2 linked regions of the Microbulbifer sp. A4B17 genome follow. The protein of the gene in region 1 binds, or shares a complex with, the protein of each later gene. Links are inferred from orthologs where the notes say so. Each region holds a gene or a part of one and is shown on either strand. Other genes may lie near its edges.

Region 1 (3,124 bases):
CGTTACCGTGTAAGCAACGCCTTCAATTTCCAGGCGATCCATATAAGCTGTTGTAGCTCCGCGAATTGCACGCCCCTTGAAGTCCTCAAGTTCAGGACCGAGGCGCTGTACAAACACGGAAAACACCCCCAGGCCATCGCTGAACACCATCATATCGCCATCAGACAGCGGTTTGACGGAAACCACCCTGAAACCTTCTGGAAGCCATCCGACCTGCCAGCGACTCTGCGAGGCAGTACACTCATTTCGATTGTCGATCCGCCGGGCATTGCTGGAGACTGCCTGTAAAGCAGCATCCTCTACCGGGGAGAGGTCCAGCTGCACAAACTGATAACGCTCAAGTACTCGGCCCTGTGTGCTGACCAACATGGTCTTCAACGGCAATCCGGTTTGTCTATCGAGACTCACCACCAAACCCAGGCGATAGCGATCCCGCGGTCGCGCCTCAATCACAACTGCATCGCGATCTGCGATGCGCTCTTCGCCCCGCAAAATAAATTGGTAGGCCCGCTGCACCTGCTGCTGGCCCGCCGAACTCCAAGCTGTGGCACGATTTCTCGGCGAAGCATTGATGTCACAATTTCCTGCACTACCGTGGCTGATCAGCTCTCTCGGCTCACCGCTCAGATAGCGCACGCGTTCTATCTGCTCGCCTTCACGAACTGCGTGGACCACTTGCAGCGTCTCCAACAGGCCTGCATGTTCGAAGGTCACCAAACCACTGTATTCAAGCTCGGTCACCGCCTTTGCCAATTTGGCCAGCCAATGCTCAACCTCATTACTGCCCACGGCACCCGGGCTTACCAGGGCGCTCTGTGCTGCGGGATTGAGATTGACAACACCAGGTGTTGCCGTCTCTTGTGTCGCTACAGGGCCAGAGGCCCCTTCCGGGATAGAAGTTGCAGAATCAGCTGGTGCCACAGCGGGGCTTTCCAGCTCAACCGCACCCTCGTCTGACATTGCCACTTCCACCACTGCGGGAGCTGTCGCGGGCGCAGTGGCCATATCGAGATTGATAGCGGTGGGAGCACTGGGTTCAACCCCGATGCCACCCTGGGCAAATGACACGGGTGCCAACAACGAAGAGGCCAACAGTAAACCGTTGGCCTTGAGAATCCCGCCGAGGATTCGAAGCCCCCTGGGTTCGACTTTCGTCACACTACATTCCAACCTGTTCGCCGTAAGTGGCGCGAGCGAAGGGCACCATGCCCTGACTGCCCACATGAGCGGCTTGTTCTGAGTGCTGAATCATTACGCGATTCAGGTGGCGCATCAACTCGGGGGTCGGCGCCTGCTGAATAACGGCCTGCCCCACTACACCGGTGCGCTGCTCGGGCACAAAGCGGGGAGCCGCTGTGCTCACAGAACGCGTCGAGGGAGCGGGCACATAGAATCCGGAGGGTTGCGGTGCCGACTGAACAACGGGCTGAGCTTCACGCTCTACCGAAGCTACCGGCTGGCTTGTCCCCTGAATGGTGCTCTGCGGAGAGTCTGTCATTTGCTGCACACCCAAAATGGCAGCAAAGGCCACCGTTGCGGCAACAGCACCACGGGACAGCGGACGCCACCAGCGATTGTTGACCAAACTGCCAGCAACCACAGATCCCCCACTGCCGCTTTGGGACAGAGGCTCTTCCTCGTCGATGGCGGCAGAAATACTCGCTGCAAGACTGGAGTCAACCGGCGCGACCTGTTCGCGGCGCATAACGCTCGCCGCGAGTTGGTAGCGCGACCAGCGCTCACCGAACTCTTCAGAGGCCGCACTGGCCTTCAGAAGCCGTTGCAGCTCCAGTTCGCTGACTTCGCCATCCATGAGCGCCGAGAGCGACTCGTTAAGACGTTCCTGATGATTCCCGTGGGACATAGGGGTTAACCCTCTTGTGCAATCATTTATTCGGTGCCCACAAGCACCATATTTGGTTACATGTTATGACCGGAGTCTGAGCGGTTGGTTTCCCCGACTGGGAAAATTTTCCGCAATTTTAACTCCTGTCACCCAGTGTTTCCGGCTCGCCGGCCATCACGGCCTGGACTGTCCGGTCTATCGCCTCCCGTGCGCGAAATATTCTAGAGCGCACAGTTCCCACCGGGCATCCCATAACCTCGGCGATTTCCTCATAGCTCAGCCCCTCAAGCTCTCTCAGCGTTACCGCTGAGCGCAGATCCTCTGGCAGTGCGCGAATAGCACGATGCACCGCCGCTTCCAGCTGATCGCGAAACATCTGGCTCTCAGGCGTCTCGTTGTCGCGCAGCAGGTCAGCACCCGAATAAAATTCGGCATCCTCCAGTTCAACATCAGAAGATGGCGGCCGACGGCTGCGGGAAACCAAGTGGTTCTTGGCGGTATTGATCGCAATTCGATACATCCATGTGTAAAAAGCACTCTCGCCGCGAAAATTGGCCAGAGCACGATAAGCCTTAATAAAAGCCTCTTGGGTTACATCCTGTACTTCACTGTGGTCCTTAATGAACCGACTCACTACAGCAACAATTTTGTGTTGGTACTTGAGCACTAGGAGATCAAATGCGCGCTTGTCTCCTTTTTGTACACGCTCAACCAACTCACGGTCACTCGTTGACGCCTGATGCGCTGTCATCCCCAACTCCCATATCCAGCCACACTGCGGGCGCCACAAAATTTGACTGCGGGGCCACCGGCGCAGGCGTTTCTTTTACTGTGTTGATGACAATGACAATAGGACATAAGTTCCACGTCAAATCGACGAATAATCAGGAGGCGCTATACTACGCGACCCTTAAACATAATTGAAATCTATGAATGCCCAGGCAAACTACGACGTTCTCGTAATCGGAAGCGGTGCGGCAGGCCTCACACTGGCCCTGCATCTCGCCTCCCAGTATCGCGTGGCCCTGCTCTCCAAACAGAGACTGCAGGATGGCTCCACCTGGTTCGCCCAGGGAGGCATCGCCGCAGTGCTGGATGAGATGGATTCGGTTGAGTCGCATATTGCAGACACATTAGACGCGGGTGCAGGACTCTGCCACCCCGCTTCAGTGCGCTTTACCGTAGAGGAGAGCACTGCTGCGATCCGCTGGTTGATCGACCAGGGAGTGGACTTCACCCGCGAACAAAAGGGCTACCACCTCACTAAAGAGGGGGGGC
Region 2 (3,042 bases), 360 kb from region 1 along the record:
TGGTTGCTCGTTCTCGCTCACCGGAATGGCTCTACACTTACCTCCGCAGCTTTTATAAGGACGACAGTCGTGCAACTGGGGTTAATAACAAGGTATTCCCCAGCGTGGCCATGCCTCATGTCCTGATGGAACTGCAGGGTTTGCAGGAATGTGCCCCCGGACCCAAGCGTGATCACGGAAAAATTGTCCGGGATGAGCTGGGTAACCCGATTATGGATGCTGCTTGTGGTAGCCTGGAGGTAGGCAAGGTGAAAGGCTCTATGACTCCAGAAGAATTTGATGGGGCTATGTATGACCTCGTCAACTTTATGGAGTACATTGCTGAGCCGATGGCTGAGGATCGCAAACGTATTGGCTTCTATGTGCTGGCATTTATTTTTGTGTTCTTTATCTTCGCCTGGTTGCTGAACCGCGAATACTGGAAAGACGTGCACCACTAAGGCCGTCGATATTTTGTCTCTAATGGGTGGTGGGGTTACTCACTGCCCTTTTATATTTTGAATAAAAGGCCGGCTCCAGCCGGCTTAAAGTTTGAGGTAGTTTGAACATGGGTGTGCCTACCAACAAGCGCTCCTCGATGACCTTCTTCTCTGATGGTCGCAGCCACTATAGCCATCGAGTACGTATTGTACTTGCCGAGAAAGGGGTTTCCGTCGATATCACTGATGTGGACGCCGACGATAAACCAGCTGAACTCGCTGACCTCAACCCTTACAACTCCTTGCCAACCTTGGTAGATCGCGATCTGGTTCTGTTTGAGACCAAGGTGATGATGGAGTACTTGGACGAGCGTTTCCCGCATCCGCCGCTGCTGCCGGTTTATCCGGTTGCCCGGGCACAGAGCCGCCAGATTATGCATCGTATCGAGCGCGACTGGTGTCCCCTGGTCGACAAGATCCTTGCTGGCGGTAAGGACGCGGCCTCTGCTCGTAAAGAGTTACGCGATAACCTGGTTGGTATTGCACCGATGTTTACCGACCTGCCGTACTTCTTTAATGAAGAGTTTTCTCTGGTGGATTGCTGCATGGCTCCGCTGTTGTGGCGCCTTGAGCAGTTTGAGATCAGCCTTCCGAAAACCAAGCAGGTTAAACCATTGCTGGATTATATGGACCGCTTGTTTGCCCGTGAGGCGTTCCAGCAGAGTCTGACCGAATACGAACGGGAAATGCGTTGAGGGAATACTGGTGAGCAAGCCGGCCATGACATCCAATCGTCCCTACATTCTGCGGGCGTTTTACGAGTGGATAACCGATAACCGGTGCACTCCATATATTCTGGTTGATACACACCTCCCTGGTGTTCTGGTACCGCAGCAGCATGTAAACGATGATGGTCAGATAGTTCTGAATATCTCGGAGTCAGCGGTTGCCAGCCTGACCATGGATAACTACGCCATCAGGTTTAATGCTCGTTTTGGCGGTGTGCCGACGGATATTCAGGTTCCAGTGGGGTCTGTGGTCGGCATCTATGCGCGGGAAAATGGACAGGGAATGGTATTTGAGGCCGAGGAAACTCCAGAGCCGCCAGAGCCTACACCGCCTACCAGTTTGGGTAAAAAGTCGGTTAAAAAGCCGGCATTACGTGTCGTCAAATAACGTTCCCTTTCTCTGGCAGGGCGAAACCCTGTAGCCCTGCCAGCCCCCTTTCCTTTTTTTCTGTGATCCAGTTCCGGGTATGCTCTTGCTCTAAGTCTGTATAATGGCGCGTTATATTTTATTGCCGCAAATCTCATGCCGCCGTATCTTCAATGGCTGCGCTTTATCTGGCTGCCAGGGATGCTTCTGGTGCTTCTCGTTGCGCAGTATCTTCCCTGGATCGATCTGACCCCCTTATACAGCCCACAATTTCCAATTTTACTGCTGGGGATGGCGGCGTTGCTCGGTTTTGGTTTTCGCTCGAGCCGGGTGGTGCTTGCAGCGCTGCTTATTATGGCTCTTTACATGGCGGCCAGTTCTCAGCTTCTACCCGGCTCACCCAGGGAGCTTCCGCTTTTTCTCTCATTGGTCGCGGTTAATTTGGTACTATTTACCTGTAGCCGAGACCGCAGTGTATTCAGTATTTTTGGGGTGCTATGGACTCTGCTCTTACTGGCTGAAGGTGTGGGTTTTGTCCTGCTCTACGATTGTTGCTCTCCCCTGAGACTGGCTTTCCCTATCGAAAATTTACCTGGCTGGTTGTCCAGATTTGCCCCCGAGTCATTTTCGCTGCCGCAACTCGTTGGCAGTGTGTCTGCAGTTGGTGCCTTCGCCTTACTTTTCCTCTATCCCGGTCCCACTGCAATGGGTCTTTTTAGTTGCACACTTTTGCTGCTGTTTAGTGTTTGGATAGAGCTTCCCCTCGAATTTACCGGGTCTGTAGCGGGAATATTATTGGTTGCATCGCTACTTGGAGCCAGTTATGAGTTGGCGTTTCGCGATGAATTGACAGGGCTTCATTCCAGGCGGGCTTTTCGCTATCAGATGCTGACACCTGCATGGAATTACAGTATCGCCATGGTGGATATAGATTATTTTAAGAAATTGAATGATCGCTATGGCCATCAAGTGGGGGATCAGGCTTTGCAAATGGTTGCTGTCCAGCTCGTCCGTCATGCTAATGGTACTGTGTTTCGCTATGGAGGAGAGGAATTTGTTATTTATCTTCCGGGGCGAAATCGCAAGGCGAAAGAGGCCCAGCTGGAAGCGTTGCGAGAAAAAATTGCATGCTATCCGTTGCGTCTGAGATCGTCGGGGCGTATCTCAACAGGGGTGTCACAGAGAGGTAAGGGTGGGGGAAAACCTCTAAAAATTACCGTGAGTATTGGTGTTGCCCACCGCAGTAAAAAGCTTAGGAAACCTGAGGGTATCCTCAAAGCGGCTGACCAGGCGCTGTATAAAGCAAAGAGAAATGGGCGAAACTGTCTGTCTGTTCACAGCTGATATAAATCAAGTAAATTTGAAACTGACGCTTAATTCCCTTTTGGCATTGGTCAATCTGTTGCGCGCCACCGATACTGCAAAACAGGGTATTAAAAGGGAGATTTGGCGTGCGGTTACTCAGTCA

Evidence for each region.
Region 2: the proteins of BTJ40_RS15485 (region 1) and BTJ40_RS17010 are in contact, whole or in part, in a crystal structure (PDB 1YFN), measured with the Escherichia coli proteins. The link is inferred for Microbulbifer sp. A4B17 from one-to-one orthologs.

What each region holds. Positions count from the first base shown.
Region 1 is NZ_CP029064.1:3,511,395-3,514,518, forward strand. What follows is about bases 13-2,817. They hold BTJ40_RS15485 (sigma-E factor negative regulatory protein), read right to left. Parts: upstream 1,865-2,817; coding sequence 1,160-1,864; downstream 13-1,159. Other genes in these bases: BTJ40_RS15480 (MucB/RseB C-terminal domain-containing protein), read right to left, coding at 13-1,158; rpoE (RNA polymerase sigma factor RpoE), read right to left, coding at 1,983-2,597; nadB (L-aspartate oxidase), read left to right, coding at 2,776-2,817. In the rest of the region: more of BTJ40_RS15480, read right to left, coding at 1-12; more of nadB, read left to right, coding at 2,818-3,124. UniProt on the Escherichia coli protein: An anti-sigma factor for extracytoplasmic function (ECF) sigma factor sigma-E (RpoE). ECF sigma factors are held in an inactive form by an anti-sigma factor until released by regulated intramembrane proteolysis (RIP).
Region 2 is NZ_CP029064.1:3,868,198-3,871,239, reverse strand. What follows is about bases 175-2,897. They hold BTJ40_RS17010 (ClpXP protease specificity-enhancing factor), read left to right. Parts: upstream 175-1,199; coding sequence 1,200-1,595; downstream 1,596-2,897. Other genes in these bases: BTJ40_RS17005 (diguanylate cyclase), read left to right, coding at 1,731-2,897; BTJ40_RS17015 (glutathione S-transferase N-terminal domain-containing protein), read left to right, coding at 548-1,174; BTJ40_RS17020 (ubiquinol-cytochrome c reductase), read left to right, coding at 175-440. Outside these bases: more of BTJ40_RS17020, read left to right, coding at 1-174; more of BTJ40_RS17005, read left to right, coding at 2,898-2,918; BTJ40_RS17000 (Yip1 family protein), read left to right, coding at 3,026-3,042. UniProt on the Escherichia coli protein: Enhances recognition of ssrA-tagged proteins by the ClpX-ClpP protease; the ssrA degradation tag (AANDENYALAA) is added trans-translationally to proteins that are stalled on the ribosome, freeing the ribosome and targeting stalled peptides for degradation.